Regions from separate parts of the Streptomyces sp. NPDC044002 genome, predicted to be linked through region 4. Evidence: riboswitches for the same ligand, from Rfam matches in the RefSeq annotation. Region 4 holds a riboswitch; each other region holds the start of a gene.

Region 1 (7,707 bases), on a different contig from region 4:
TTCGTGTTCGGCTGGGGGGCGGCCTCGGCCACGGCCGGAGCGCCGGCGAGAGCGAGCCCGAGGGCGACCGCGGTGATCACGGAGCGGCGGGCGGGGAACTGGCGCATGACGCCTTCTTCCTGAGAGGGACGAGGGTCTGAGCCGAGGTCCCTCCGCCGCACGTGCCCGTCCCCCTGCCCGTCTCCGTGAGGAAACGGGCAGGGGTCGCCGACCCGGGGTGGGGGCTTCGCGCTGCAGACCATGACAGTGGGAAGCAGTACGCATCGCACCCCGGGTACTCCGACTCGCGGTGCCCTCCGGGCCCCGCACACGGTTGCAGGTCAGCGCCGGATTCCCACCGGCTTCCCCCAGTTGTGCATGCATTCGGTTGTGAGCTCCCGCCGCGCGGGCCGGAGCAGAACGCATCGTACGACCTGGTGGGCGTGGGCTGGAAGCGGGTTCTGTGAGATGGCCCGTCCGTGCGTCGGCCCTGGACTTACTAGGACGTCCAACTATATGTTCGTGGCACAAGGTCCGCGGTGCAGGGAAGCCGGTGTGAGTCCGGCACGGTCCCGCCACTGTGACCGGGGAGTGTGCTGCCATCCACACGCCACTGACGAGGTCTGTCGGGAAGGCGGGCGGCACGCGGGGATCCGGGAGTCAGGATACCGGCCGCGGATTGTTCCGTGTTGTCCACGAGGATGGAGCAGACACGCATGGCACCGGTTTGTACCCACGACCCTGGTGATCCGGCGGAGCGCGCACACACCGATTCGGCGCGCTCGTAGTTCTCACGGCAGTCCGCAGCGGCGCACCCCCACCCGAGTGCGGTCCGTCGGCCTGCCGTGCCATCCCCGGATCCAACCTGACGAGAGCAGGCATCCATGGTCCGTGAACTCACCCATTTCATCGGCGGAAAGCACACCACCGGCACCTCCGGGCTCTTCGCCGACGTGTACGACCCCAACACCGGCTCCGTCCAGGCCCGCGTACCGCTGGCCGGGCGCGCCGACACCGAAGAGGCGATCGCCAACGCCGAAGACGCACAGGCGGAATGGGGGAAGTGGAACCCGCAGCGCCGGGCCCGCGTCCTGCTGCGGTTCCTCCAGCTCGTCGAGGGCGAGCGGGACAGCCTCGCGCGGCTGCTGTCCGCCGAGCACGGCAAGACCGTCGCCGATGCTCACGGGGACCTGCAACGCGGTCTGGAAGTCGTGGAATTCGCCGCCGGCGTCCCCCACCTCCTCAAGGGGGAGTTCACCGACAACGCCGGCACCGGCATCGACGTGCACTCCCTGCGCAGCCCCCTCGGGGTCGTCGCCGGAATCACCCCCTTCAACTTCCCCGCCATGATCCCGCTGTGGCAGGCCGCACCCGCCCTGGCCTGCGGCAACGCGTTCATCCTCAAGCCGTCCGAACGCGATCCGTCCGTGCCCCTGCGACTGGCGGAGCTGTTCCTCGAAGCCGGTCTGCCGCCGGGCGTCCTCAACGTGGTCAACGGCGGCAAGGAAGCGGTCGACACCCTCCTCGAAGACCCGCGCGTACAGGCCCTGGGCTTCGTCGGCTCCACGCCGATCGCCGCGCACATCTACGCCACGGCCGCCGCGCACGGCAAGCGCGCCCAGTGCTTCGGCGGCGCGAAGAACCACATGATCGTGATGCCCGACGCCGACCTGGACCAGGCCGTCGACGCCCTGATCGGGGCCGGCTACGGTTCTGCGGGCGAGCGCTGCATGGCCGTCTCCGTCGCCGTGCCCGTCGGGGAGGAGACCGCCGACCGGCTGGTCGCCGCCCTCAAGGACCGCATCGGCACCCTGCGGATCGGCCGGTCCGACGACCCCGACGCGGACTTCGGTCCCCTGGTGAGCCGCGACGCCCTCGACCGCGTGCGCCGCTACGTGGACATCGGCGTCGGCGAGGGCGCCGAACTCGTCGTGGACGGACGCGGGTTCACCCTGGACGGCCACGAGAACGGCTTCTTCGCGGGAGCGACGCTCTTCGACCGCGTCTCCCCGCAGATGCGCGTCTACCGCGAGGAGATCTTCGGCCCCGTCCTGTGCGTCGTACGGGCCGCCGACTTCGAGGAGGCGCTGCGCCTGCCCAGTGAGCACCCCTTCGGGAACGGCGTGGCGATCTTCACCCGGGACGGGGACACCGCCCGCGAGTTCACCCGCCGCGTCAACACCGGCATGGTCGGCGTCAACGTACCCATCCCGGTGCCCGTCGCCTACCACACCTTCGGCGGCTGGAAGAAGTCCGGATTCGGCGACCTGAACCAGCACGGGCCCGACTCGATCCGCTTCTACACCCGTACCAAGACCGTCACCTCGCGCTGGCCCTCCGGGGTCAAGGAGGGCGCGAGCTTCACCATCCCGACGATGGGGTGAACGCCGTGACCACCACCCTCACCGAGGACCAGCTCGCCCTCGCCGAGGTCACCCTCGACTTCGCCCGGGAACAGCTCGCCCCGCACGCCGTCGCCTGGGACCAGGACAAGCACTTCCCCGTCGACGTCATCCGGCGCGCCGCCTCCCTCGGCCTCGCCGGCGTGTACGTACGCGAGGAACACGGCGGCTCCGGCCTCAGCCGCAGCGACGGAGTGCTCGTCTTCGAGACCCTGGCGACGGGCTGCCCGTCGATCGCCGGCTACCTCTCCATCCACAACATGGTCGCCTGGATGATCGACCGGTACGGCGACGACGTCCAGCGCGCCCGCCGGCTGCCCGGTCTCTGCTCCGCGGCGACCCTGGGCAGCTACTGCCTGACCGAACCGGGTGCCGGTTCCGACGCCGCCGCGTTGCGCACCCGCGCCGAGCGGCGTGGCGACCACTACGTACTGACCGGCGTCAAGCAGTTCATCTCCGGCGCCGGCGCCTCGGACCTCTACGTGGTCATGGCACGGACGGGCGAGCCCGGCCCCGGCGGGATTTCGGCCTTCGTCGTCGAGCGCGACGACCCCGGAGTCTCCTTCGGCCCCAACGAACGCAAGATGGGCTGGAACGCCCAGCCGACCCGCCAGGTGGTCCTCGACGGCGTCCGGATCCCCGCCGGTCGGCGGCTCGGCGCGGAAGGCGACGGTTTCCGCATCGCCATGAACGGCCTGAACGGCGGCCGCCTGGGCATCGCCGCCTGCTCGCTCGGCGGCGCGCAGAGCGCCCTCGACCGGAGCCTGTCCTACCTGGCCGACAGGGAGGCGTTCGGCAGCCGTCTTCTGGACGCGCAGGCGCTCCAGTTCCGCCTGGCCGACATGGCCACCGAGCTCGCCGCCGCCCGGGCCCTGGTCCGGCAGGCCGCCGAAGCCCTGGACAGCGGCGACCCACTGGCCCCGCGCCTGTGCGCGATGGCCAAGCGTTTCGCCACCGATACCGGGTACGCGGTGGCTGACGCGGCCCTCCAGCTGCACGGCGGCTACGGCTACCTCAGTGAATACGGCATCGAGAAGATCGTCCGCGACCTGCGGGTCCACCAGATCCTGGAAGGCACCAACGAGGTCATGCGCGTCATCGTCGCGCGCGGACTCACGGAGACACTGCGATGACCAACGACAAGCCCGTGGACCACCACGACGACGAGGACGTCCTCGTGCGCGCCGAAGGCCGCGCCGGGTACGTCACCCTCAACCGGCCGAAGGCCCTCAACGCCCTCAGCCACCCCATGGTGCTCCGCATCGAGGAGGCGCTCACGGCCTGGGCGGACGACCCCGCGGTCGACCTGGTCGTCATCGAGGGCGCCGGAGACCGGGGCCTGTGCGCCGGGGGAGACATCCGTGCGATCCACGAGGACGCCCGCACCGGCGGAACCGCCTCGGCGGACTTCTGGCGCGACGAGTACCGGCTCAACGCCCTGATCGCCTGCTACCCCAAACCGTACGTCGCCCTCATGGACGGCATCGTCATGGGCGGCGGGGTCGGCGTCTCCGCCCACGGCAGCGTCCGCATCGTCACCGAACGCTCCAAGGTCGCCATGCCCGAGACCGGCATCGGCTTCGTCCCCGACGTCGGCGGCACCTACCTCCTCGCCCTCGCCCCCGGAGAACTCGGCACCCACCTCGCCCTCACAGGAGCCCCCGTCGGAGCGGCCGACGCGCTCCTGTGCGGACTCGCCGACCACTTCGTGCCCTCGGCCGCGCTGCCGGCACTGGCCCGGGAGCTGGGAGCGGACTCCGTCCGCGCCGTACTGGAGCGGCACGTGCAGGAGCCCCCGGCAGGGAGCCTCGCCGCCGCCCGGGAGTGGATCGACCGCTGCTACGCCGCCGACACCGCGGAGGAGATCGTGGCACGGCTGCTGGCCTCGGGCGTTCCTGCCGCGAAGGCCGCGGCGGACACCCTGGCCGCCAAGTCCCCGACCGCCGTGAAGGTCACCCTGGCCGCGCTCCGCCGGGCACGGCGGCTCGGCCCGCTGGAGCGCGTACTGGAGCAGGAGTACCGCGTCTCCTGCGCGGCACTGTCCTCGCCCGACCTGGTCGAGGGCATCCGGGCCCAGGTCATCGACAAGGACCGGAACCCCCGCTGGTCCCCTGCCGCGCTGGAGGACGTCACCCCGGCGGACGTGGACCGGTACTTCTCCCCGCCCGACGCGCACGAGCTGCGGCTCGTCGCGACCGCTTCGTCGCAGGAGGTCGTCTGGTGAGCAGCACCGTCGCATTCATCGGGCTCGGACACATGGGCGGACCCATGGCGGCCAACCTGGTCAGGGCCGGACACCGGGTCCTGGGCTTCGACCTCGTCCCCGAGCTGACGGCCGCCGCCGGCACGGCCGGAGTCGAGCCCGCCGGTTCCGCCGCCGAGGCCGCCGCCACGGCCGACGTGGTGATCACCATGCTCCCGGCCGGCCGCCACGTCCTCGCCCTCTACCGTGACCAGGAGCTGCTGGCCGCCGCCCGCCCCGGGACACTGTTCGTCGACTGCTCCACCATCGACGTGTCCGACGCCCGCGCCGCGCACGAGGCCGTCGTCGCGGCCGGACACCGGGCGCTCGACGCCCCGGTGTCCGGGGGAGTGGTGGGCGCGGAAGCCGCCACGCTCACCTTCATGGTGGGCGGAGGGGAGGCGGAGTTCGCCGCCGCCGAGCCGCTCCTCGACGCCATGGGCAAGAAGGCCGTGCACTGCGGCGCGGCGGGCGCCGGGCAGGCCGCGAAGATCTGCAACAACATGATCCTCGCCGTCTCCATGATCGGCGTCAGCGAGGCCTTCGTCCTCGCCGAGAGCCTCGGCCTGGACCACCAGGCCCTCTACGACGTCGCTTCCACCGCCTCCGGCCAGTGCTGGGCCCTCACCGTCAACTGCCCTGTCCCCGGGCCCGTCCCGACGAGCCCCGCCAACCGCGACTACCGGCCGGGTTTCGCCGCCCCGCTGATGGCCAAGGACCTGGGCCTCGCCGCGAACGCCCTGCGGGCCGGCGGGGTGGACGCGCCGCTGGGCCTCAAGGCCGCGGAACTGTACGCCGCGTTCGCCGGAGGCGAGGGCGCGGGCCTGGACTTCTCGGCGATCGTCCGCACCCTCCGCCCCGGCGGAACGAACCAGAACGGAACTCCCGCATGACCGCCTACGAGACCATCCTGCTCGAACGCAAGGGCCGTGTCGCAGTCCTCACCCTCAACCGGCCCGAGGCACTCAACGCCCTCGACCTCCAGGTCATGACGGAGGTCGTGGCCGCCGCGGAGCAACTCGACCGGGACCCCGAGGTCGGTTGCATCGTCCTCACCGGCTCCGCGAAGGCGTTCGCGGCCGGCGCCGACATCAAGGAGATGCGCCCGCAGAGCTACATGGACATGTACCTCTCGGACTGGTTCACCGCCTGGGACCGTCTTGGTCAGGTCCGCACCCCCACCCTCGCGGCGGTCTCCGGCTACGCCCTGGGCGGCGGCTGCGAGCTCGCCATGATGTGCGACATCCTGCTCGCCGCGGACACGGCGAAGTTCGGGCAGCCCGAGATCAAGCTCGGGGTGATCCCGGGAATCGGCGGATCCCAGCGGCTCACCCGGGCCGTCGGCAAGGCCAAGGCCATGGAGCTCTGCCTGACCGGCCGCACCATGGACGCCATCGAGGCCGAGCGCGCCGGCCTGGTCTCCCGCATCGTTCCCGCCGACGAGCTGCTCGCCGAGGCCCTCGCCGTGGCCACGACCGTCGCCGGCATGTCCAAGCCGGTGGCGATGATGGCCAAGGAAGCCGTGAACCGGGCCTTCGAGACCACCCTCACCGAGGGCATCCGCTTCGAACGCCGCCTGTTCCACGCGGTGTTCGCCACAGCCGACCAGAAGGAGGGCATGTCCGCCTTCGTGGACAAGCGCCCGCCGCACTTCACGCACGGCTGATTACGACCGGCACCCTCAACGGTGATCGTCCTGCCGGGTCCCTCCGCTCAGGCTGCCGAGCGGTAGATGAATATGATTGTCGTCGGCTAGTGTGTGCCCGCTCGCGCCGCGATACCTCCGGTCGGGCCGGGCGTGTTCCGCCGCGCCCCGACGGATGAAGAGCAAGGGGTGCAGCGTGGCTGACGGCTCGGGGCGACGGCGCCGGGCGGGGACGGGGGCGGTCGGCTCGGCCCTGGTAGGGGCCGTGGTGGTCGCGGTGCTCGCCGGACCGTGGGCGGAGCGGCTGTCCGGGCTCGCGGCGCTGGGAGCATGGCGCACCCTCCTGGTGGCCATCGTCGTACAGGGCGTGCCGTTCCTGCTCCTGGGCACCGTCGTCTCGGCGGCCATCGGCGCCTTCGTCCCCGCCCGGGCCTTCTCCAAGATCCTGCCCCGCAACCCGGTCCTCGCCGTGCCGGTGGCCGGGGCCGCCGGAGTGGTGCTGCCGGGGTGCGAGTGCGCCTCGGTGCCCGTCGCGGGCAGTCTGATGCGCCGGGGCGTGGCTCCCGCGGCGGCCCTGACGTTCCTGCTCGCCGCACCCGCCGTGAACCCGGTGGTGCTCGTCTCGACGGTGATCGCGTTCCCCGGGAAACCGGAGATGGCGGCGGCACGGTTCGGCGCCTCGCTCGTCACCTCGGTCGTCATGGGCTGGCTGTGGATCCGGTGGGGGCGTGAGGAGTGGCTGCGGCTGCCGGTGAGGCACGCGCGGCACGCACCCGGCGCGAGCGGGCTGGAGGCCTTCCGGCGCGGCCTGCAGCACGACTTCCTGCAGGCGGGCGGCTTCCTGGTGATCGGCGCCATGGCCGCCGCCACCTTCAACGTCCTCGTGCCGCCGTCCGTCCTGGAAGCCTTCTCCGGGTCTCCGTGGCTGGGTGTCCTCGTGGCGGCGGTGCTAGCCGTCCTGCTCTCGGTGTGCTCGGAGGCGGACGCGTTCGTGGCGGCCTCGTTCACCGGCTTCTCGCCCACCGCCCGCCTCGCCTTCATGGTGGTGGGCCCGATGGTCGACATGAAACTGATCGCCCTGCAGTCGGGGGCCTTCGGGAGGGCGTTCGCGGTGCGGTTCTGCGCCGCCACGTTCGTCGTGGCGATCCTGTGCTGCGCACTCGTCGGAGGTGTCCTCCTGTGACCGCACGACCACCCGCCGAAGCGGAACAAGAGCCCCTGCTGAGCGGACTCGGTTCGCCCCTGCTGCTGGTGCTGGCCGGCGCGGGCCTGCTCCACATCACGGTGCCCAACGAGGTGTACCTCCGGTACGTGAAGGAAGGGATGTGGCCGTACCTCGTCGCGTGCGGGGTCTTGCTGACCGTCCTGGGCTTCGCGGGACTGGCGGTCGAGCTGGCGAGCCGCTGGCGGGAGACGGCGGACGACGGCACGGAAGGGAG
Region 2 (7,707 bases), on a different contig from region 4:
GGTCCGACAGGCTGCCCGAGGTGAGGAGCAGTCCGGCGAAGACCAGGATGTAGGAGTCGATGATCCACTGGATGTCCTGCGCGCTCGCCCCCAGGTCCTCGGCGAGCGGCGGGATGGCCACGGTGAGCACCATGTTGTCGATGACCAGGACCAGTGTGCTCAGGCACAGCACCACCAGGATGAGCCAGCGGCGCGGACCGGCCTGTTGCGACGTTCTTATCTCGTCCACGGAAGACTGGGATCCTTACGAAGAAGTGCGTTCGGGGGCGCCGGCCGGCGGCACCCATTCGGTGAGCTGGACCACGACGCCGTTGGGGTCGGTGAGCTGCAACAGCTGCTCACCCCACGGCTCTTGCCGGATGCTGCCGTCCATGACGGCGCCCTCGCGGCGCAGCCGTTCGTACTCGGCCGTGAGGTCCGTGACGGTCAGGGTCACGGCCACATCGGCCAGCCCCTGGCCGCGCCAGGCCCGCGGCAACTGCTCGGGGTCCCGTTCGGACAGGGCTATCTCGGCGGAGGTGTCGTCCCGGCGGAGGCAGACGTATCCCTCCGCCGACTCGACTTCGTGGAAGCCCAGATGAGTGGTGAAGAACCGGCTGGATGCGTCCACGTCATCCACGGTCAGGGACACCTTGGTGGTGACGACGTTCATGCACTGAGCATCCGGTGTGGACAAGATGATGATCAACGGTTGATCATGCAACGCTGGTTAAGCCTGGGGTTAACGAACATGCGGGGGCGTGGGGGCGCGTGGAGCTGCGCGACATCGAGATCTTTCTGACGTTGTCGGAGGAGCTGCACTTCGGACGGACCGCCGAACGGCTGCACGTATCGGCGGCGAGGGTCAGCCAGGCCATCAAGAAGCAGGAACGCTCCATCGGCGCCGAGCTCTTCGAACGGACCAGCCGCCAGGTACGGCTCACCCCGGTCGGCGAGCAGCTCCGCGACGACCTGCTCCCCGTCTTCCGGGGGCTGAAGGCGAGCGTGGACCGGGCCCGGCTCACCGCACAGGGCAAGACGGACGTCCTGCGAATGGGTGTGATGGTCACCAACGGCCACGAACTGCGGCCCTTCTGGGACGCATTCCGCTCGCTGTACCCGCAGTGGGGCCTGCGGATCACCCACAACGGGTTCATCGATCCGTTCGGGCCGCTGCGCAGGCGCGAGATCGACCTGCTGCTCGCCTGGCTGCCCTTGGAGGAACCAGACCTCACCTCGGGCCCGGTGCTGTTCGAGGAGTCCCGGGTCGCGGCCGTGGCGTGCGACCACCGGCTGGCGGTCCGGCCGTCGGTGTCCTTGGAGGTGCTCGCCGACCACGGGGTGGTCGGCGGGCCGTCGCTACAGCCCGATTACTGGTCGCACGAGTTCACGCCCTTCCATACGCCCAGTGGCCGGACCATCGAACGGAACTTCTCCGTCACGGATCTGGACGGGTTGTACACGATCATCTCCTCGGGTGATGCCATCCATACCCTCGGTGCTCAGGTAACCCGCTTCCACATGCGCCCCGACATCACCTACGTGCACGTCCACGATGCCCCGGTGCTGCGCTGGGGGCTGGTCTGGCGGTCGGACGACGACAACCCGATGGTCCGGGCCTTCGCGGGCCTCGCACGCGAACTCGGGACGATGTCGCTGTAGGGAATCCGGACGAATCGACGATCAACGCCTGGTCATGCACCGCTGACCGGGCCGGAGTTACTGAGCAAACGGGGACGTGGGGCGCGTGGAACTGCGCGACATCGAGATCTTCCTGACGTTGTCGGAGGAGCTGCACTTCGGACGGACCGCCGAACGGCTGCACGTATCGGCGGCGAGGGTCAGCCAGGCCATCAAGAAGCAGGAACGGTCCATCGGCGCCGAGCTCTTCGAACGGACCAGCCGCCAGGTACGGCTCACCCCGGTCGGCGAGCAGCTGCTCGGTGATCTGCGGCCGGTGTTCCGGAGCCTGAAGGAGAGCGTGGACCGGGCCCGGCTCACCGCACAGGGCAAGACGGACGTCCTGCGGATCGGCCTGATGGTCACCAACGGCCACGAACTGCGCCCCTTCTGGGACGCGTTCCGTACGCGGCATCCGCAATGGGGGCTGCGGCTGAGCCACAACGGCTACATGGACCCGTTCGCCCCGCTGCGGCGCGGCGAGATCGACCTGCTGCTGTCGTGGCTCCCGGTGGAGGAGCCCGATCTGACTGTGGGGCCGGTGCTGTTCGACGAGCCCAGGGTCGCGCTGGTGGCCAATGACCACCGGCTGGCCGGCCGCTCCTCGCTGACCCTGGAAGCGCTCGCGGACCACGGAATCGTGGGTCCGGACGGACCGCAGCCCGACTACTTCGAGGACGCCTTCGTCCCGTTCACCGCGCCCAGCGGTCGTACCATCGAACGGAAGTTCCTGGTCACGACACTGGACGAGCTGTACACCCTGGTCGCCGACGGGGAGATCATCCACCTCCTGGGCAACCAGGTCACCCGCTTCTACGTCCGGCCCGACGTCACCTACATCCCGGTCCGCGACACGCCGCTCCTGCGCTGGGGCCTGGTCTGGCGGTCGGACAACGACAGCCCGATGGTGCGGGCCTTCGCGGGCCTCGCACGCGAACTCGGGACGATGTCGCTGTAGGGAATCCGGACGAATCGACGATCAACGCCTGGTCATGCACCGCTGACCGGGCCGGAGTTACTGAGCAAACGGGGACGTGGGGCGCGTGGAACTGCGCGACATCGAGATCTTCCTGACGTTGTCGGAGGAGCTGCACTTCGGACGGACCGCCGAACGGCTGCACGTATCGGCGGCCAGGGTCAGCCAGGCCATCAAGAAGCAGGAACGGTCCATCGGCGCCGAACTCTTCGAACGGACCAGCCGCCAGGTACGGCTCACACCCGTCGGCGAGCAGCTCCGCGACGACCTGCTCCCCGTCTTCCGGGGGCTGAAGGCGAGCATGGACCGGGCCCGGCTCACCGCACAAGGCAAGACGGACGTCCTGCGGATCAACCTGCTGGTGTCCAACGCACAGGAGCTGCGGCCCTACTGGGACGCGTTCCGCTCCCTGAACCCGACGTGCGGGATACGGCTCCGCTACAACGGGTTCATCGATCCGTTCGGGCCGCTGCGCAGGGGCGAGGCGGACCTGCTGCTCGCGTGGCTTCCCGTCGAGGAACCGGATCTCACCGTGGGCCCGGTGCTCTTCGAGGAGCCCCGGGTCGCGGCCGTGGCGGCCGACCACCGGCTGGCGGTCCGGTCCTCGGTGTCCCTGGAGGTGTTCGCCGACCACGGCGTGATCGGCGGGGAGTCGCTGCAGCCCGACTACTGGCAGGACGCGTTCATGCCCTTCTACACGCCCAGCGGCCGGACGATCGAGCGGAACTTCTGCTTCGCCAGTGATCTGGACTCACTCTTCATGATCATCTCCTCGGGTGAGGCCGTCCACTCCTTCGCCTCCCAGGTCACCCGCTTCCATGTGCGGCCCGACATCACCTACCTCCCCCTCCACGACGCCCCGAAGCTGCGCTGGGGCCTGGTGTGGCGCTCGGACAACGACAGCCCGATGGTCCGGTCCTTCGTACGCATCGCCGGCGAACTCGGGACGATGTCCCTCTGAGGGGCCGGCCGGTCACGGCAGGTAGACGATGCTGGGGGCGCCCGTCGTCGGGTGGGTCCCGACGCGGGTGCGGACCCCGTAGACCTCCGCCAGCAGTGCTTCGTCCAGTACCTCGCCCGGCGTTCCCGCTGCGACGACCCGGCCGGCCGACAGGACGTACAGCCGGTCGCAGAAGGAGGCCGCGAGGTTGAGGTCGTGGAGGACGAGGAGGGCGGTCGCGGGCAGGCCGCGGACCAGGCCGAGCACCTCCAGCTGGTAGCGGATGTCGAGGTGGTTCGTCGGCTCGTCCAGGGCCAGCAGGCCCGGTTCCTGGACGAGGGCGCGGGCGACGAGGGCACGCTGGCGCTCGCCGCCGGAGAGCTCCTCGAAGCGCCGCTCCGCGTAGCCGGCCGCGCCGACCCGCTCCAGCGCGCCGGCCACCTGGCGCCGGTCCTCCGGGCCGTCCTGCTCCCAGAAGCGCTTGTGGGGGCTGCGGCCCATGGCGACGACCTCGCGGACGGTCAGCCCGAAGGTGCCGGTGGCGTCCTGCGGGACCACCGCCACCCGCCGGGCCCGCTCCTTGGCGCCGAGCGCCGCGGCGTCGGCCCCGTCGAGGAGCACCCGGCCGGCGGTGGGCCGCAGGGTGCCGTAGACGCAGCGCAGCAGGGTGGTCTTGCCGCTGCCGTTGGGCCCGACCACGCCGACCGTCTCGCCGGGGCGGGCGGTGAGGTCGACGCCGTGCAGCAGGGTGTGCCCGTCCACTGCGTAACGCAGGGCCTCGACGGTGAGTTCCGCCGGTCGGCGCGTCATCCCGCCACCCCCTCGGTGCGGCTGGTGCGGCGCAGCATCCACAGGAAGAACGGCCCGCCCACCAGCGCGGTGACCACCCCGACCGGGACCTCCTCGGGGGCCGCCGCGGTACGGGCGACCAGGTCGGCCAGGACCAGGAAGACGGCCCCGGCGAGCGCGGCCACGGGCAGCAGTGCCCGGTGGCCGGCGCCGACGGCCATCCGGGCGGCGTGCGGGACCATCAGGCCGACGAAGCCGATGGCCCCGCTGTAGGCGACGAGCACCCCGACCACGAGGGAGGTGAGCACGAACACGGCCGCCCGGAAGCGGCCGGTGTCCAGGCCGAGGGTGCGCGCGCCCTCCTCCCCCGCGAGCAGCAGGTCCAGCGGCCGGGCCAGGGCGGTGAGCGCGGCGGTGCCGGCGATCAGCGCGGCGGCCGGCAGGGCGAGTTCGTCCCAGCGGGCCGCGCCGAGACCGCCCAGGGTCCAGAACAGGGCGGTGCGCAGCTGGTCGGGTTTGGCTGACAGGACGAGGATCAGGCTGGTCAGCGCGGACAGGATGTACTGCACGGCGACCCCGGCCAGGATCAGCCGGCCGGTGGTCATGGTTCCGCCGCGGCGGGCCAGGGCGTAGACGGCGACGAGTGCGGCCATGGACCCGGCGAAGGCGGCGGCCGGCAGCCCGGCCCCGCCCACGGCTCCGGCAGCGCCCGCGCCGGACACGATGACCAGCACCGCCCCCGTCGAGGCCCCGGAGGAGGCCCCGAGCAGGAAGGGGTCGGCGAGCGGGTTGCGCACGAGGGCCTGGAGCACGGCTCCGGCCACGGCCAGCCCGGCCCCGACGACGGCTCCGAGCAGGACGCGCGGCATCCGCACGTCCCAGACGATGGAGGCGAAGGCCCCTCGTGCGCCGGGCCCGCCGAGGACGATGTCGAGGACCTGGCCGGGCGGGATCCGTACGGCCCCCAGGGCCAGCCCGGCCACCATCGAGACGGCGAGCGCGGCGGTGAGCAGCACCAGCGGGAGCCCGCGCCTCACGGGGCGTCGGGGTGCAGCTGGCGGCCGAGGGACTCGACGGCGTCGGCGACGCGCACGCCGAGCACGGCGGAGGAGAGCGGCAGCACCACGAACCGCCGGTTCTTGACGGCGGGAACCTCCGCCAGCGCCGGGTCGTTCAACAGGCGCTGCTTCTTGGCCTCCACGGTGGTGCCGCCGTAGTCGTAGATGAGGACGACCTCGGGCGCGCGCTCGATGACCTTCTCCCACGGCACGTCGCCGAAGGTGTCCTTGAGGTCGGCGAACACGTTCGCGCCCCCGGCGAGGGAGACGATCTCGTTGCCGATGCCGCTGCCTCCCGAGGTGAAGGCGGAGGCCTCGCCGGAGTCGTAGACGAAGACCGACGGCCGGGCCCGGTCCTTGACCCGTGCGGTGACGGCGTCGACGCGCCGCTGTTCCTCCCGCACGAGCGCCTCGCCGCGCTCGGGCACGCCGAAGGTCCGGGCGACCTCGGTGATCTCGGTCTTCAGCTGTTGGAGCCCGACCGGTCCCTGGGTGCAGTACTCCACGCTCAGCCGGGTTCCGATGCCTGCCTTGGCCAGCGTTTCGCGGTCCCGGCCCTGCCCCTTGTCGAAGGCGCTGGCGTAACCTCCGTACACGAAGTCGGGGTTGGCGCCGAGCAGCACCTCCTTCGACGGGTACTCCTTCGCCAGCACCTTGATCCTGTCGTAGGCGGGCCGGTAGGCGGGCAGCACGGAGTCGTCGAGGTAGGCGGTGCCGGCCATCCGGTCCTGGAGTCCGAGGGCGAGCATGATCTCGGTGGCGTGCTGGTTCATGGTGACGGCGCGCTCGGGCGGCGCCTGGTAGGTGCTGCTGACACCGCAGTTGGTGACGGTGTACGGGAACCCGGGCGCGGCCTGCGCCCCGGCTCCGGGCCCCTCGGCCCCGGACGGCCCGCCGCAGGCGGCGAGCGGCACGACAAGGGCGAAGGGCAGGAAGGAGCGCACGGCGGCGCGGACACGCGACATGGTGAGGCCTCTCCGGGGGATCCTCGTCCCCGGTCGAAGTGAAGAGGCGGTGCGTCAGTGTCTGACTCCCGGCCCCCACGCGCACGCGGCGGCCGGTCACAGTGGCGGGACCGCACCGGATTCACACCGGTTTCCTGTCCTGCACCGCCGGGACAACCCGGCCAAGTCTGCCAGATGCGGTCGTCACGCCCGGAAGGGGTGGTGACGGACTCAGGAGAGCGGCCGTCCCCCGTCGCGGAGCAGTTGGTCGTCGGAGAGGTTGTCCGCCCTGTCCCGCAGCCGAGCCCGGAGCTCCGCGGACAAGTGCCAGACGACCTCCGCCTTCCGCATCTGCGGGAGCTGCTTCAGTTCCCCGTACCCGGCGTCGGCGTCGTAGGTTTCGAGGGTGCGGGCCACGCCGTGGGCCCACCGGGAGTCCCAGACGGCGGCGGCTTGATGGCGCGGAAGGGACTCCAGCAGGTGGTCGGCGTCGATCGTCGACACGACGAGTGCGGCCGCCAGATGGCGGTGGACGTGATGGGCCCTGCCGCTGAACTCGTCCGCCAGCAGCATCCCGGAAACGCGTTCCACGAGGGGCCCCTCCTCGTAGCGCTGCAGGAGGTCGGCCAGCCGCCGGTCGTCCATGTACCGGAGGAGACCGACCCGGGTGTCGGGCGAGAACGCCTCGTAGACGCCGAATCCGAGGTCGGAACCGGTGACCAGCTCGACCAGCCGGTGCGGCCGCAGCGCGCTCAGGACGTCGGCGACCTGTGGCAGGCCGACGCCCTTGGCCGTACACAGGAGGCGCAGTTCCTCCGGCGGTTCCCACAGGGCGACGACGGCGGTCGTGAGGAATTCGAGGGGCATGTGGTCGAGGAGCGCGAGCCGGGCGCTCGGATTGCCGATCAGCAGCCAGGTGACGAACTCCTGGCCGGTCACTGCCCGCAGGACGCGTGCGGCCGTCCCGGGCGGCATTCCGCCGGATGACAGCAGGGTGGTCATGACATCGGTGGGGAGACGTGTGGCGAAGCCCTCCAGGACGTCGAGCTGGAAGGTGAACTTCCCCCCTCCGTCGAGTTCTCCGACCAGTCGGAGCGTCTGTTCCAACGTCAGTCTGGAAAAGAGCCCCGTACACCACGTCTGCGGTGCCGCCAGCGCAAGGCGCCGGGCGCTCACCGCGTCCATGGCCAGCAGCCGTTCGACGGCGAGCAGCTCGTCGATGGACAACAGGACGTCCACTGCCACCGACGATTCCAGGAGCGCCATCCGTGCCGCCGCCGGACCGGTTTCCATGGTCGCGACGACCGAGGCGCGCTCCTCCGCGGACATCTCTCCGAGCAT
Region 3 (7,707 bases), on a different contig from region 4:
TCGCGGCGGCCACCAGCGGCCCGCCCGGCCAGGGCGGCAGGCACACCGCGGTGACGGTGAGCCCGAGCCCGAGGAGGGCCTTCTCCAGGGGGTGGCGGCCCCGCCAGCGGCTGGAGTGCGCCGCCACGTCGATCGGCAGCACCGCCTACGACTCCCGGGCCGGGCGGTCCGGCCCGGCCTCGGCGGCCGCGGCCTGGGCGAGGGCCTGCGCCGCGCCCTGGCGGCGGCCCTTGCGGATGCCGAAGTAGTAGGCGAGCACGCCCGCCCCGAGCGCCGCCTGGAGGGCGAACAGCGCCGACTCGACCTCGCCCGAGGGGGGCTCGTACAGCGGGGCGAACCAGGGCTCGTAGTCCGGCTTCAGTTCGGTGATGGCCGCCTCGGCCTGCGCGTCGGCGCCGGCGAACGGCTCCTCCTTGCCGTCGCCGAGCCCCAGCGCGAGCGGGATCACGGCCAGCGCCGCCACCAGGAGCAGCAGCAGGGTGTTGATCTTCGCGTTCCGGCTCATCAGAGGGCCGCCTCCTGCTTCGCCTGAGTGCCGCCGGTCAGCTTCGCGACGCCGAGCCGGACCAGGTCCGACTTGCTGGACTGCATCAGCAGCCGCATCACGAGCACCGTCAGCAGCCCCTCGCTGATCGCGAGCGGGATCTGGGTCAGGGCGAAGATGCCCGCGAACTTCTCCAGGGAGCCGAGGAAGCCGCTCGCCGGGTCGGGGAAGGCCAGCGCCAGCTGGACGGAGGTGACGCAGTAGGTGACCAGGTCGGCGAAGAACGCGCCGAAGAACACGGTCACCATCAGCGGCGCGCCGGACTTCCGCAGCACCCGGTAGACCCCGTAGCCGGCCCAGGGCCCGGCGATGGCCATCGAGAAGACGTTGGCGCCCAGCGTGGTGAGCCCGCCGTGGGCCAGCAGCAGCGCCTGGAAGAGGAGGGTGATCGTGCCGAGCACCGCCATGATCGGGGGCCGGAAGAGGATGGCCCCGAGCCCCGTCCCCGTCGGGTGCGAACAACTGCCCGTCACAGAAGGGATCTTCAGGGCGGACAGGACGAACGTGAACGCACCGGACGCCCCGAGCAGCAGCGTGCTCTCCGGGTTCGCCTTCACCTCGCGGGTGAGCGCGCGGACCCCGTGGACGACGAAGGGGGCGGACGCGGCGCCCCAGGCGGCCGCGTGCAAAGGGGGCAGGAACCCCTCGGCTATATGCATGGGTTGGGAGACCTCTCCAGCACCTCGTGGATGGACGACGCGCCCCGGCCGGTCTCCTGGCTCACGGGTGCTGATGCCCTGGCTCCGCCTTCCCGGGACCGTGCGGTCTCCCGCGCGGGCCCAGTGGCTTCCCGCGGTGGGGGCACCTCCCGGACGGAGTCTGGGGGAGAGAGTGGAGCCGGACTTCCCGATCACAGTGGCGAGGGCCGCACCGGTCTTGCACCGGTTTCCCGAACACCAAGGCCAGACGACCCTAGTCGCCCGCACGGACCGTCACAACCCGGACCGATCCGGCCACCCGGCCACCCGGCCGCGGGCACCCGTACGGGCCAGGCCCGCTGGCCGGGCCGCCGGGCGCGCGGCACGGTGGAGGGCATGGCCGCCGACGACAGCCCCCGCTACGAGGACCTCTCCGCCGTCTACGTCAACTGCACCCTCAAACGCTCTCCCGAGACCAGCAACACCGAGGGCCTGATCGCGCGGAGCCGGGCCGTCATGGAAGCGGCCGGCGCCCGCACCTCGCTGATCCGCGCCGTCGACCACGACATCGCCACCGGCGTCTGGCCGGACATGACCGACCACGGCTGGGAGAGCGACCAGTGGCCGGTCCTGTACAGCCAGATCATGGACGCCGACATCCTGGTGCTGTGCGGCCCGATCTGGCTCGGGGACAACAGCTCCGTCATGAAGCAGGTCATCGAGCGGCTCTACGCCTGCTCCTCCCTGCTGAACGAGCAGGGGCAGTACGCCTACTACGGGCGCGTCGGCGGAGCGCTGATCACGGGGAACGAGGACGGCGTCAAGCACTGCGCCATGAACATCCTCTACAGCCTCCAGCACCTCGGCTACGCCATTCCGCCCCAGGCCGACGCGGGCTGGATCGGCGAGGCCGGCCCCGGCCCCTCCTACCTGGACCCGGGCTCGGGCGGTCCGGAGAACGACTTCACCAACCGGAACACCACGTTCATGTCGTGGAACCTGATGCACCTGGCGGCGCTCCTCAAGCGGGCCGGCGGCATGCCGGCCCACGGCAACCAGCGTTCCCTGTGGGACGCCGGCTGCCGTTTCGACTTCCCCAACCCCGAACACCGCTAGCCGGGCGGCTCCGGGGCCGTCCGCGGGTCAGCAGGTGTTGGGGTGCGGGAAGTCCAGCACGAGCCGCTCGGGCGAGTGCAGGACGGAGGTCTTCCAGGTCGGGGCGGTGTCGAAGGCGGCGCCGAAGGTCACGTACCCCTCGTAGTCGCCGGTCATGGCCATGCCCTTGAGCTTGCTGAGGTAGATCTTCTGGAGCCTGGGCCCCTGGTAGACGTTCTCCCCGGCGTCATTGTGCCCGGCGGCCGGGTGCAGGCGGATCTCCAGGAAGTACTTCCCGGCCAGCGGGACGGGCTGTCCCGACCCGTCGTAGACGAGCTCGGACACGGGAGTGACGGTGACCGGGGGCACGTAGCCCTGGAGGTCGATGACGAGCCGGTCGTACGTGCAGTGCCCGCCCCAGCGGGCATTGACGACGAGCGGCGTCTGGGTGCGGGTGGTCGTGGTGGCGGCGGAGGCCGGCGACGTGGAGAGCGCGAGCCCGGCGGTGAGCAGGGCACCCGTGGCGATGGCCACGATCCGGCGGCGGTGCGGGTGACTCATGGTGTCTCCCCGGTTCCGTGAGACGGGGACTTGCCTGTCATCTCATAAGACAGCGCCGGGCCGCCACCGGTTCCACGGGGCGTGCGCCCGCCGCGTCAGAAGGTCAGCAGCGCGCTCAGCTCGGCATCCAGGTCGTAGTGGCGCTGTTCCTGCCCGCGCGGCACCAGCTCCGTCATCCGCCGGCACAGCTCGCGCACGTCCTTGGCGCGGGCGGAGACCACGCAGCTCTGCTCGCCGTTGCTGAAGCCGAGCAGGACGCGCGGCTCCGTGCCGCTCCAGCGCGGCCAGACCTGTATGTCGCCCTCGCCGGTGGCGCTGTTCTGCCCGTCGAGCAGCAGCTCCCGCGAGAACACCCAGCGGGCGAGGTGCGCCCCGGCGCCCCGGAAGTCCACGGCCACCTCGTACGGGCGGTCCGTGCGGTAGACGAACCGGCCGGTCAGGGGCACGGACAGGGGGGCGGCTTCCAGCCGCAGCGGCAGGAGTCTGTGTTCGGTGATGGTGGCCATCGGCGGCTGCCTCTCGTCGCGCGTGGGTGCTTCCCGCGCCCCTCCCGGCACGCTATCCCCGGCTCGGGTGGGCGGCGCGGGGCCGAAGGTCCCGAGCCACCGGGCCGCAGGGCCTCTTTTCGGCCACAGGGTGCACCGCGGGTCACGTGCCAGGGGCATGCGAAGGGCCCGCCCTCCGGGGGGAGGGCGGGCCCGGTGGCACGCTGCGGCAGGGCCGCGCGGCCGGCCGCTACGGGACCGGGTTGTAGATCAGCGAGTCGTGGTTGTTGGACTGGCCGATCGCGGTGAAGCCGGAGCCGTTGGCCTGGGCGCCGTTGTTCTGGTTCGACGCCCCGAAGCCCGACGCGACCTGCTGCGCGGTGGAGGAGTTGCCGAGGTTGCTGCCGCCGACGCCGCTGCCGAGGATCCCGGCGAGGGCGGCGTTCGAGGCGGTGCCGGCGGCGCCGGCCCCGTTGTCCGCCTGGGCCGTGCCCGTGAAGAGGGCGGCGGCGAGGGGGAGCGATGCGAGCGCCGCCATCACGCGGATGCTGCGGATGCCTGCCATGGTGAAGCCTCCAGTACGCAAAACAGCAAGGGGGTAAGGCGGTTGGCCGACCGCCCGGGGGTGACGCGACGTCGCGTGACCAGATTGGCCTACGTGATCATCGAGAAACCAGCCCGGACCTGCTTCTTCCCTCGCAAGCGTGATCAACTCGGTTGAAACCCCAAACCGGAGATCATTTGCGTATTTCTCGGATCAGCACTCGATGACGTTGACCGCGAGGCCGCCGCGCGCCGTCTCCTTGTACTTGATCTTCATGTCGGCGCCGGTCTCCTTCATGGTCTTGATGACCTTGTCGAGGGAGACCTTGTGGCTGCCGTCCCCGCGCATCGCCATCTTCGCGGCGGTGACGGCCTTGACGGCCGCCATGCCGTTGCGCTCGATGCAGGGGATCTGCACGAGGCCGCCCACCGGGTCGCAGGTCAGGCCCAGGTTGTGCTCCATGCCGATCTCGGCGGCGTTCTCCACCTGCTCGGGGGTGCCGCCCAGCACCTCGGCGAGGGCGCCGGCCGCCATCGAGCAGGCCGAGCCCACCTCGCCCTGGCAGCCGACCTCGGCGCCGGAGATCGACGCGTTCTCCTTGAAGAGCATGCCGATCGCGCCCGCGGCCAGCAGGAAGCGGACCACGCCGTCCTCGTCCGCGCCGGGCACGAAGTTCACGTAGTAGTGCAGGACGGCCGGCAGGACGCCCGCTGCGCCGTTCGTGGGGGCGGTGACGACACGGCCGCCCGCGGCGTTCTCCTCGTTGACGGCCATCGCGTAGATCGTCGTCCACTCGCTGCGGTGCATCATCGGGTCGCCCTCGGTGCGCAGCTGGCGCGCCGTGGACGCGGCGCGGCGCTTGACGCGCAGGCCGCCCGGGAGGATGCCCTCGCGGGACATGCCGCGCGAGACGCAGGACTGCATGACCCGCCAGATCTCCAGCAGGCCCTCGCGGATCTCCTCCTCGGTGCGCCAGGCCTTCTCGTTCTCCAGCATCAGGGAGGAGATCGACAGGCCGGTCTCGTTCGCCAGGCGCAGCATCTCGTCACCGGAGCGGAAGGGGTACTTCAGCACGGTGTCGTCGAGCTTGATCCGGTCCTCGCCGACCGCGTCCTCGTCCACGACGAAGCCGCCGCCCACCGAGTAGTACGTCTTCTCCAGCAGCGGCGCGCCGGAGGCGTCGTACGCGAAGAGGGTCATGCCGTTCGCGTGGTAGGGCAGCGAGCGGCGGCGGTGCAGGATCAGCTGGCTCGGCTCGTCGAAGTCGATCTCGTGGGCACCGCCTATTTCCGCACCCAGCAGCCGCAGCTTGCCGCTCTTGCGGATGCGCTCCACCTCGTCGTCGGCGGTCTCGACGTCCACGGTGCGGGGGGAGTGGCCCTCCAGGCCCAGCAGGACCGCCTTGGGCGTGCCGTGGCCGTGGCCGGTCGCGCCGAGGGAGCCGAAGAGCTCCGCCCGCACGGCGGCGGTCTGGGCGAGGACGCCGTCCTTCTTCAGCCGCGTCACGAACATGCGCGCCGCGCGCATCGGGCCGACCGTGTGGGAGGAGGACGGGCCGATGCCGATGGAGAAGAGGTCGAAGACGGAGATGGCCACTGGCGGACTCCCTTGTCTGCTCGTGGGGTGGAGAGGGGGCAGGGGTGTGATCAAAACGGGGGATGTGCGGATTTTGTCCGGCAGACGAGCGTAACGCGTGGAGATGAACGGTTCGCCTCCCGGACGGGGCCGTCAGGCGTGAGCCGGATCGCGTTCCGGTGCCGGATTCCGGTCATGAAAAGGGCCCGGCCTTGTGGAGAACAAGGCCGGGCCCCCGAAACCGTGCCTAGAGCGACGGGTACAGCGGGAACTTCGCGGCCAGGGCCGAGACGCGCGCCTTGAGGTCGGCGGCGTCGTAGCTCGGCTTCAGCGCCTGCGCGATGATCTCGGCGACCTCGGTGAAGGCCTCGGCGTCGAAACCGCGGGTCGCGAGGGCCGGCGTGCCGATCCGCAGACCCGAGGTGACCATCGGCGGCCGCGGGTCGTTCGGGATGGCGTTGCGGTTGACCGTGATGCCGACCTCGTGGAGGCGGTCCTCGGCCTGCTGGCCGTCCAGCTCCGAGTTGCGCAGGTCGACCAGGACCAGGTGCACGTCGGTGCCGCCGGTGAGGACGTCCACGCCCACGGCCTTGACGTCGTCCTGGACCAGGCGGGCGGCGAGGATCTTCGCGCCCTCCAGGGTCCGCTCCTGGCGCTCCTTGAACTCCGGCGAGGCCGCGACCTTGAAGGAGACGGCCTTGGCCGCGATCACGTGCTCCAGCGGACCGCCCTGCTGGCCCGGGAAGACCGCGGAGTTGATCTTCTTGGCCAGCTCCTGCGTCGACAGGATGACGCCGCCGCGCGGACCGCCGAGGGTCTTGTGCGTGGTGGTGGTGACCACGTGGGCGTGCGGCACCGGGTTCGGGTGCAGGCCCGCGGCGACCAGGCCCGCGAAGTGCGCCATGTCGACCATCAGGTACGCGCCGACCTCGTCCGCGATCCGGCGGAACGCGGCGAAGTCCAGCTGGCGCGGGTACGCGGACCAGCCGGCGACGATCAGCTGCGGCTTGGACTCCTTGGCGAGGCGCTCGACCTCGGCCATGTCGACCTGGCCGTCCTCGCCGACGTGGTACGGGACCACGTTGTAGAGCTTGCCGGAGAAGTTGATCTTCATGCCGTGGGTCAGGTGACCGCCGTGGGCCAGGTTCAGGCCCATGATCGTGTCGCCCGGCTTCAGCAGCGCGAACATCGCGGCGGCGTTGGCCTGCGCGCCCGAGTGCGGCTGGACGTTCGCGGCCTCGGCGCCGAAGAGCGCCTTGATGCGGTCGATCGCGATCTGCTCGACCACGTCGACGTGCTCGCAGCCGCCGTAGTAGCGGCGGCCCGGGTAGCCCTCGGCGTACTTGTTGGTCAGGACCGAGCCCTGGGCCTCCATGACGGCGACCGGAGCGAAGTTCTCCGACGCGATCATTTCCAGGGTCGACTGCTGGCGCACGAGCTCCGCGTCGACGGCGGCGGCGACGTCGGGGTCGAGCTCGTGGAGGGGGGTGTTCAGAACGGACATTCAGGGCCCCTGGGGTGTCAGTTGTCGGAGTGGGTGAGCGCGGCGTACTCGTCGGCGGAGAGCGCGTCCTTCGGCTCCTCCGACAGGCGCACCTTGAACAGCCAGCCACCCTCGAACGGGGCGGAGTTCACCAGCGACGGGTCGTCCACGACGTCCTGGTTGAACTCGGTGATCTCACCGGAGACGGGGGAGTACAGGTCGCTGACCGACTTGGTCGACTCCAGCTCGCCACAGGTCTCGCCCTCGGTGACGGTCTCGCCGACCTCGGGGAGCTGGGCGTAGACGACGTCACCGAGCGCGTTGGCCGCGAACTCCGTGATGCCGACCGTGGCGACGCCGTCCTCGGCGGCCGACAGCCACTCGTGCTCCTTGGTGTAACGCAGCTGCTGGGGGTTGCTCATGACCTGATTCTCCTGGATGCGGGGAGGTGGATACGAACGGTGGTCTTGCGTGCTGAGACGGGGGGACCCGGTACGAGGGTTACTTCTGCCGCTTGTAGAAGGGCAGGGCCACGACCTCGTACGGCTCATGCGTACCGCGAATGTCGACGCCGACGCCGGAGGTGCCGGGCGCGGCGTGCTCCGCGTCGACGTACGCCATCGCGATCGGCTTGCCCAGCGTCGGGGAGGGGGCGCCGGAGGTCACCTCGCCGATGACCTCGCCGCCCGCGACGACGGGGAAGCCGGCACGCGGGACGCGGCGGCCTTCGGCGACCAGGCCGACCAGCTTGCGCGGCGGCTTGGTGGCGGCGACCTCGGCGG
Region 4 (7,707 bases):
CCGGTGACCGCGTAGCCGGCGGTCTGGGTGTTGCCGAGCTCAAGGACGTCCGGCGGGGTGTTCTCGGAGAGGGCGGTGGTGATCTTCTCCTGGATGCCCGTCCACTTCTGCTCCTCGACCTTGACCGTGACACCGGGGTGCTTGGCCGAGAACTCCTTGTTGACCTGCTCGATCCAGGCCTTGGGAGCGGAACCGTCCATGACCCAGACGGTGATCTCCTTGGCGCCACCCGACGCGTCGGACTCCGGCTTGTCGTCGCCGCCGTTGCCGCACGCCGCGACACCGACCATCATGCCCACGACACCGACCGCCGCAATGAGCTTGCGCTTCACGCCACCCTCCTCAGGGATGCTGCTGCTTTGCACCTTCCCTCGCCCGCCGCGGTGACGTACGTACCAAGTACTGCCGTGGGGCCGGGATCTGATCCACATTGGTTTAGACCAGTACCGGGAGCTTGGCCTAGACCTTTAGGGGTGTCAAGGGTCTAATGAGCGGGTGCTCGGTCCGTTATCGGACCGACACCTGGGGGAGGGGAGGAGGCCTGCCCTCCCGCCCGTGTCACCATGTGACCGCACATATCGGAGGAGCCGGTGACGGCAGCGAAACTGGAGTCGGGAAGGCGGGCGGCGATGGCCACCGAAGGGGCGACCACGGAGCCGGAAGGCGGGGCAGCCACTCGCACGGCGCGTGTGCCCAAGTACTACCGACTCAAGCGGCACTTGCTCGACATGACCGAAACACTCCCCCCCGGCACCCCCGTGCCGCCCGAGCGTACTCTCGCGGCCGAGTTCGACACCTCCCGGACCACCGTCCGGCAGGCCCTGCAGGAGCTCGTCGTCGAGGGCCGGCTGGAGCGCATCCAGGGCAAGGGCACCTTCGTCGCCAAGCCCAAGGTCTCGCAGCCGCTGCAACTCTCCTCCTACACCGAGGACATGCGCGCCCAGGGCCTGGAGCCCACCTCACAGCTCCTGGACATCGGGTACGTCACCGCCGACGACACCCTCGCGGGCCTGCTGAAGATCGCCACGGGCGGGCGGGTCCTGCGCATCGAGCGGCTGCGCCTGGCCAGCGGCGAACCGATGGCCATCGAGACCACCCACCTCTCGGCCAAGCGCTTCCCGGCGCTGCGCCGGTCCCTCGTCAAGTACACCTCGCTCTACACCGCCCTCGCCGAGGTGTACGACGTCCGGCTGGCGGAGGCCGAGGAGACCATCGAGACCTCCCTGGCCACCCCGCGCGAGGCCGGACTGCTCGGCACCGACGTGGGCCTGCCGATGCTGATGCTCTCCCGGCACTCCCTGGACGCCGACGGGGAACCAGTCGAATGGGTGCGATCGGTATATCGCGGCGACCGTTACAAATTCGTGGCCCGCCTCCAGCGACCCGCCACGTGATCAGCTGTTGACTGCCCACGGCCCTCGGTAGACGCTCGTACCGCTATGCGGACGGGGGCTTACTTTCACCGGTCAAGCCCCCGTAGATTCCGTGCGTTTACGCAAATGATCAACGAGGGGACGAGGATCATGCCGGAACCGGGAGCAACAGGGACAGAAGCGGCGGGTCAAGGCGGCAGTCCGGGCTCTCCCTCTTCTTCGGGGAAGGCCTCCCCGCAGTCGATCGCCGTCTGGGTGGGCGTGGCCCTCGTCGGGGCCCTCGGCTGGGGCGTGCTCGCACTGTCCCGGGGCGAGGAGATCTCGGCCGCCTGGCTGCTCGCCGCCGCGCTGGGCTCGTACGCCATCGGCTACCGCTTCTACTCCCGCTTCATCGCCACCCGCGTCCTGCGGCTCGACAAGACGCGGGCCACCCCCGCCGAACGCCTCGACAACGGTGTCGACTTCCACCCCACCGACCGGCGCGTGCTCTTCGGCCACCACTTCGCCGCCGTCGCCGGCGCCGGCCCCCTGGTCGGCCCGGTGCTGGCCGCACAGATGGGCTACCTGCCGGGCACCATCTGGATCGTCGCGGGCGTCATCTTCGCCGGCGCCGTCCAGGACATGGTGACCCTGTTCTTCTCCACCCGGCGCGACGGCCGCTCCCTCGGCCAGATGGCCCGGGACGAGATCGGCCCCGTCGGCGGCGCCGCCGCCCTCGTCGCCGTGTTCGTCATCATGGTCATCCTGCTGGCGGTGCTCGCACTGGTCATCGTCAACGCGCTGGCGCACTCCCCCTGGGGTGTCTTCTCCATCGGCATGACCATCCCCATCGCCCTCTTCATGGGCGTGTACCTGCGCGTCCTGCGGCCGGGCCGGGTCACCGAGGTCTCCGTCATAGGCGTCGCGCTGCTGCTCCTCGCCATCGTCGCCGGCGGCTGGGTCGCCGACTCCTCCTGGGCGAGCACCTTCACCCTGGAGAAGGAGACGCTGGTCATCTGGATGGTCGTGTACGGCTTCATCGCCTCGGTGCTGCCGGTGTGGCTGCTGCTCGCGCCCCGCGACTACCTGTCCACCTTCATGAAGGTCGGCACCATCGCCCTGATGGCGGCCGGCGTCGTCATCGCGATGCCGACGCTGAAGATGCCCTCGGTCACCGACTTCGCCACGCGCGGCGACGGCCCGGTCTTCGCCGGGTCGATGTTCCCCTTCGTCTTCATCACCATCGCCTGCGGCGCCCTGTCCGGCTTCCACTCGCTGGTCGCCTCGGGCACCACCCCGAAGATGATCCAGAAGGAGACCCAGGTCCGGGTCATCGGCTACGGCGCCATGCTCACCGAGTCGTTCGTCGCCGTCATGGCGGTGATCGCGGCGAGCATCATCGAGCCCGGCCTCTTCTTCGCGGTGAACTCCCCCGGCGGCGTCATCGGCGCCACCGTCCAGACCGCCTCGAAGGCCGTCACCGACTTCGGCTTCGCCATCACCCCGGAGGCCCTCGCGCAGGCCGCGAAGGACGTCGAGGAGGCCAGCCTGCTGTCCCGTACGGGCGGCGCGCCGACCTTCGCACTCGGGATGTCGGAGATCTTCTCCTCGGTCATCGGCGGCGCCGGGATGAAGGCCTTCTGGTACCACTTCGCCATCATGTTCGAGGCCCTGTTCATCCTGACCACCGTCGACGCCGGCACCCGCGTCGGCCGGTTCATGCTCCAGGACACCCTCGGCAACGTGCACAAGTCCTTCAAGGACGTCAGCTGGAAGCCGGGCGTGTGGCTCGCCAGCGCCGTCGTCGTCGGCGGCTGGGGCTACTTCCTGTGGGTCGGCGTCAAGGACCCGCTGGGCGGCATCAACCAGCTCTTCCCGCTGTTCGGCATCGCGAACCAGCTGCTCGCGGCGGTCGCCCTGGCCGTCTGCACCACGCTGCTGGTCAAGTCCGGGCGGCTCAAGTGGGCCTGGGTCACGGGCGTCCCGCTGGCCTGGGACGTGGCGGTCACCCTCACCGCGAGCTACCAGAAGATCTTCTCCGACGACGTGAAGGTCGGCTTCTTCGCGCAGCGCGACAAGTACCAGACCGGCATCGACGCCGGGAAGGTGCTGCCGCCCGCCAAGAACATGGACGACATGCACACCGTGGTCACCAACGCCACGGTCGACGGGGTCCTGTCGGCGCTGTTCGCGGTGCTGATCGTCATCGTGCTGGTGGACGCGGCCCGGGTCTGCCTCAAGGCCGTCCGCAGCCCGGAGTCGGTCCGCCTCTCCGAGGTGCCGTGGACCGAGTCGAAGATCATCGCCCCGGCCGGGCTCATCGCCACCGCCGAGGAGAAGGCCGAGCTCGCGGCCGCCGGCCTCGACGGGAGCGGGGGCAAGGCCAAGGAGCCCGTCGCGTGAGCGGGGTGCGCGGGGCGCTAGCGAAGGCCCGGTTCTACGTACGGGAGTTCTCCGGCGAGGCCGCGTACGACCGCTACGTGGCGCACGCCCGCTCGCACGACCCGGACGCCGAGGTCCTGACCCGGCGCGCCTTCGAACGGGCCCGCACCGACGCCCGCGAGGCGGACCCCCGCGAGGGCTTCCGCTGCTGCTGAGGAACCAGAAGGGCCCCGCCGGACCGTCCGACGGGGCCCTTCACATGCGCCGGGTCAGCGCGCCCAGTCCTTGAGGACTTCGGTCTGGAGAGTGATGCCGACGGGCTCGGGGAGGGCGATCTCCGTGCCGTACGGCACGATGTGGATGCTCTTGTACTCACGGCCGACGGGCTGGCTGTAGACGGAGACCTCGCACTTGGCCCGATCGATCAGCAGGTACACGGGAATGCCCGTCTCCGCATAGGCGCGGGGCTTCTCGACGTGGTCCCGCCGACGGGTGTCGGAGTCCCACGAGGTCACCTCGACGGCCATGAGGATCGGCTCGGGTTCGACCCAGTCGCCCTGGCCGACGAACGCGTCCTCGTGCGCCAGGACCCCGTCCGGAATGGCACGGCCCTGTCGGTACGGTTCCACCTTGATCCCCTGCCCCGGATGCAGGAACAACTCGGGCCGGGACTGCATGCAGATCTTCAACAGCCACTGGATGATCCGCCCGTGGTCCCCGTCCGGCATGGCCTTGCTCCTGATGACCCCGTCGATGAATTCCAGCCGTGTCCCCACCCGCTCCCGGGCGGCTATCCGCGCGACGGCTTCGAAGTCCTCAGTCAGCATGTGGGGCCGGTCTGTCATCACGGTCATGCCTCGCTCACCTTCCATCGACGGTGCTCCTTCGACGATAGCGCCGACCACCGACACCCGTCCGGCACACTCGGCGGCATGGACTTCGAGATCAGAACGGCGCGGGCCGACGAGTACGGGCGGCTCGGGGCGATCACCGGAGCGGCCTACAGCGGGGACGGGCTGCTGGACCTGAACGAGGACGACACCTACCTGAACGTCCTGCGCGACGTCGCCGGACGGGCCGGCGACGGGGAGGTGCTCGTCGCCGTGGAGGACGGCCGGGTGCTCGGCGGCGTGACGTTCGCCGCACCCGGCAGCCGGCTCGCGGACGTGGCCGGACCGCAGGAGGCCGAATTCCGGATGCTCGCCGTGGCCCCCGAGGCGCGCGGCAAGGGCGTCGGGGAGGCCCTCGTACGCGCCTGCACCGAACGGGCCCGCGCCCAGGGCCTCAGAGCCCTCGTGCTGTCCACCCAGCCGGCCATGCTGGGCGCCCGGCGGATCTACGAGCGGCTGGGCTTCGTACGCACTCCGGAGCTCGACTGGTCGCCCATCCCGGCCCTGAAACTGCTGACCTACCGTCTGGAGCTGTAGCCGGGCCGACACAACATGTGGTGGGTCGCGCACGGGCGGCCCCCCACATGTATGCTCATCCTCGCTGTCGCCGCAGGGGAATCCGGTGCGAATCCGGAACTGTCCCGCAACGGTATGAAAAGTCCGAGGACCTGCCGACAGTGCGCCCGGATCGACCGAACCGGGTGCCGACCACGTCCGGGCCTCGCGGTTGGGCCGGTGGACGCCATGCGGTGTGTACGCGATCCCGTCGCGCCCGCATGCGCCTCCCCGCGCCCCGATCCGCCGATGACCGGGCCGAGCGAGGGAGAGCTCCCGCCGTGACCATCGCGCCTTCCGCACCGCGCGCCGAGTCCGTTTCTGGCGACACCACCGAAGGCCCGGGGGCCGCGCTGCTGCGTACTCTCACCGAGCTGACCGCCGACCTCCCCGACACCGACCCCGGCCGGGTCGCCGCCGCCGCCCTGCGCGGCCGCAGCGCCTCCGCCGACGAGGCCGAGCTGCGCGGGCTGGCCACCGAGGCCGCGGCGGGCCTGATCTCCGAGGACCCCGCCTACTCCCGGCTCGCCGCCCGCCTGCTGACGCTGGCCGTCGCCGACGAGGCCGCCGGCCAGGGCTCGACCTCCTTCGCCGAGTCCGTCGCCGTCGGCCACCGCGAGGGCCTGATCGCCGACCGCACCGCCGAGTTCGTCGCCGCCCACGCCGCCCGCCTGGACGCCCTGGTCGAGCACGCGCTCGCCGAGGGCGCGGACGACCGCTTCGGCTTCTTCGGCCTGCGCACCCTGCACAGCCGCTACCTGCTGCGCCACCCGATCACCCGCCAGGTGATCGAGACCCCGCAGTACTTCATGCTGCGCGTCGCCTGCGGCCTCGCCGAGGACGAGTCCGTCCAGGCCGTCGAGGAAGTCGCCTCGCTGTACACCCTGATGAGCCGCCTGGACTACCTGCCGTCCTCCCCCACGCTCTTCAACTCCGGCACCCGCCACCCGCAGATGTCCTCCTGCTACCTGCTGGACTCCCCGCTGGACGAGCTGGACTCGATCTACGACCGCTACCACCAGGTGGCGCGCCTGTCGAAGCACGCCGGCGGCATCGGCCTGTCGTACTCCCGCATCCGCGCCCGCGGTTCGCTGATCCGCGGCACCAACGGCCACTCCAACGGCATCGTGCCGTTCCTGAAGACCCTCGACGCCTCCGTCGCCGCCGTGAACCAGGGCGGCCGCCGCAAGGGCGCCGCCGCCGTCTACCTGGAGACCTGGCACGCGGACATCGAGGAGTTCCTGGAGCTCCGCGACAACACCGGCGAGGACCAGCGCCGCACGCACAACCTCAACCTCGCCCACTGGATCCCGGACGAGTTCATGCGCCGCGTGAACGCCGACGCCGACTGGTCGCTGTTCTCCCCGGCCGACGTCCCCGAGCTGGTCGACCTCTACGGCGACGAGTTCGACGCCGCCTACGTCAAGGCGGAGGCGGCCGGCCTCGCCAAGAAGACCATGCCGGCGCGCGACCTCTACGGCCGCATGATGCGCACCCTCGCGCAGACCGGCCAGGGCTGGATGACCTTCAAGGACGCCTCCAACCGGACCGCGAACCAGACCGCGCTGCCCGGCACCGTCGTCCACTCCTCCAACCTCTGCACCGAGATCATCGAGGTCACCAACGACGGCGAGACGGCCGTCTGCAACCTCGGCTCGGTCAACCTCGGCGCGTTCGTCGCCGACGGGGACATGGACTGGGCCCGCCTGGACGAGACCGTCCGCACCGCGGTGACCTTCCTCGACCGCGTCGTGGACATCAACTTCTACCCGACCGAGCAGGCCGGCCGCTCCAACGCCAAGTGGCGTCCGGTGGGCCTGGGCGCGATGGGCCTCCAGGACGTCTTCTTCAAGCTGCGCCTGCCCTTCGACTCGGCCGAGGCGAAGGCCCTGTCCACGAAGATCTCCGAGCGCATCATGCTGGCCGCGTACGAGGCCTCCTGCGACCTCGCCGAGCGCTCCGGCCCGCTCCCGGCCTGGGCCGAGACCCGCACCGCGCAGGGCGTCCTGCACCCGGACCACTACGAGACCGAGCGCCACTGGCCCGAGCGCTGGGAGGCCCTGCGCGCCCGCATCGCGCAGACCGGCATGCGCAACTCCCTGCTGCTGGCCATCGCCCCGACGGCGACGATCGCCTCGATCGCGGGCGTGTACGAGTGCATCGAGCCGCAGGTCTCCAACCTCTTCAAGCGCGAGACCCTCAGCGGCGAGTTCCTCCAGGTCAACGGCTACCTGGTGGAGGACCTCAAGCAGCTCGGCGTGTGGGACGCGCAGACCCGCGAGGCGCTGCGCGACTCCTCCGGCTCCGTCCAGGGCTTCGGCTGGATCCCGGCCGAGATCCGCGAGCTGTACCGCACGGCGTGGGAGATCCCGCAGCGCGGCCTGATCGACATGGCGGCGGCCCGTACGCCGTACCTGGACCAGAGCCAGTCGCTGAACCTGTTCCTGGAGACGCCCACCATCGGCAAGCTCAGCTCGATGTACGCGTACGCCTGGAAGCAGGGCCTGAAGACCACGTACTACCTGCGC

The links. A riboswitch is a leader RNA that binds a small molecule or an ion and turns the genes downstream of it on or off. The one in region 4 is predicted to bind cobalamin.
Region 1: it holds a riboswitch for cobalamin, as region 4 does, so the genes downstream of both, AC07A6_RS10295 (CoA-acylating methylmalonate-semialdehyde dehydrogenase) here and AC07A6_RS24295 (ribonucleoside-diphosphate reductase subunit alpha) in region 4, are expected to answer to the same signal.
Region 2: it holds a riboswitch for cobalamin, as region 4 does, so the genes downstream of both, AC07A6_RS02725 (ABC transporter substrate-binding protein) here and AC07A6_RS24295 (ribonucleoside-diphosphate reductase subunit alpha) in region 4, are expected to answer to the same signal.
Region 3: it holds a riboswitch for cobalamin, as region 4 does, so the genes downstream of both, AC07A6_RS17220 (energy-coupling factor ABC transporter permease) here and AC07A6_RS24295 (ribonucleoside-diphosphate reductase subunit alpha) in region 4, are expected to answer to the same signal.

What each region holds. Positions count from the first base shown of each region.
Region 1 covers NZ_JBWKEZ010000010.1:21,765-29,471, forward strand. The annotation lists gene AC07A6_RS10290 (DUF4430 domain-containing protein) at 1-107, opposite strand, end outside; cobalamin riboswitch at 500-670, shown strand; gene AC07A6_RS10295 (CoA-acylating methylmalonate-semialdehyde dehydrogenase) at 864-2,363, shown strand; gene AC07A6_RS10300 (acyl-CoA dehydrogenase family protein) at 2,360-3,514, shown strand; gene AC07A6_RS10305 (enoyl-CoA hydratase/isomerase family protein) at 3,511-4,605, shown strand; gene mmsB (3-hydroxyisobutyrate dehydrogenase) at 4,602-5,516, shown strand; gene AC07A6_RS10315 (enoyl-CoA hydratase) at 5,513-6,289, shown strand; gene AC07A6_RS10320 (permease) at 6,444-7,451, shown strand; gene AC07A6_RS10325 (TIGR03943 family putative permease subunit) at 7,448-7,707, shown strand, end outside.
Region 2 covers NZ_JBWKEZ010000002.1:254,948-262,654, forward strand. The annotation lists gene AC07A6_RS02690 (MFS transporter) at 1-229, opposite strand, end outside; gene AC07A6_RS02695 (VOC family protein) at 245-652, opposite strand; gene AC07A6_RS02700 (LysR family transcriptional regulator) at 751-1,641, shown strand; gene AC07A6_RS02705 (LysR family transcriptional regulator) at 1,727-2,617, shown strand; gene AC07A6_RS02710 (LysR family transcriptional regulator) at 2,703-3,596, shown strand; gene AC07A6_RS02715 (ABC transporter ATP-binding protein) at 3,609-4,385, opposite strand; gene AC07A6_RS02720 (FecCD family ABC transporter permease) at 4,382-5,401, opposite strand; gene AC07A6_RS02725 (ABC transporter substrate-binding protein) at 5,398-6,387, opposite strand; cobalamin riboswitch at 6,423-6,560, opposite strand; gene AC07A6_RS02730 (magnesium and cobalt transport protein CorA) at 6,598-7,707, opposite strand, start outside.
Region 3 covers NZ_JBWKEZ010000020.1:10,818-18,524, reverse strand. The annotation lists gene cbiQ (cobalt ECF transporter T component CbiQ) at 1-142, opposite strand, end outside; gene AC07A6_RS17225 (energy-coupling factor ABC transporter substrate-binding protein) at 146-505, opposite strand; gene AC07A6_RS17220 (energy-coupling factor ABC transporter permease) at 505-1,203, opposite strand; cobalamin riboswitch at 1,233-1,460, opposite strand; gene AC07A6_RS17215 (flavodoxin family protein) at 1,579-2,298, shown strand; gene AC07A6_RS17210 (AMIN-like domain-containing (lipo)protein) at 2,326-2,838, opposite strand; gene AC07A6_RS17205 (SsgA family sporulation/cell division regulator) at 2,934-3,344, opposite strand; gene AC07A6_RS17200 (hypothetical protein) at 3,574-3,888, opposite strand; gene AC07A6_RS17195 (L-serine ammonia-lyase) at 4,081-5,463, opposite strand; gene glyA (serine hydroxymethyltransferase) at 5,690-6,946, opposite strand; gene gcvH (glycine cleavage system protein GcvH) at 6,964-7,347, opposite strand; gene gcvT (glycine cleavage system aminomethyltransferase GcvT) at 7,427-7,707, opposite strand, start outside.
Region 4 covers NZ_JBWKEZ010000034.1:75,063-82,769, reverse strand. The annotation lists gene AC07A6_RS24325 (extracellular solute-binding protein) at 1-332, opposite strand, end outside; gene AC07A6_RS24320 (GntR family transcriptional regulator) at 630-1,394, shown strand; gene AC07A6_RS24315 (carbon starvation CstA family protein) at 1,524-3,755, shown strand; gene AC07A6_RS24310 (YbdD/YjiX family protein) at 3,752-3,949, shown strand; gene AC07A6_RS24305 (Uma2 family endonuclease) at 4,004-4,588, opposite strand; gene AC07A6_RS24300 (GNAT family N-acetyltransferase) at 4,667-5,161, shown strand; adenosylcobalamin-variant (AdoCbl-variant) riboswitch at 5,226-5,302, shown strand; gene AC07A6_RS24295 (ribonucleoside-diphosphate reductase subunit alpha) at 5,461-7,707, shown strand, end outside.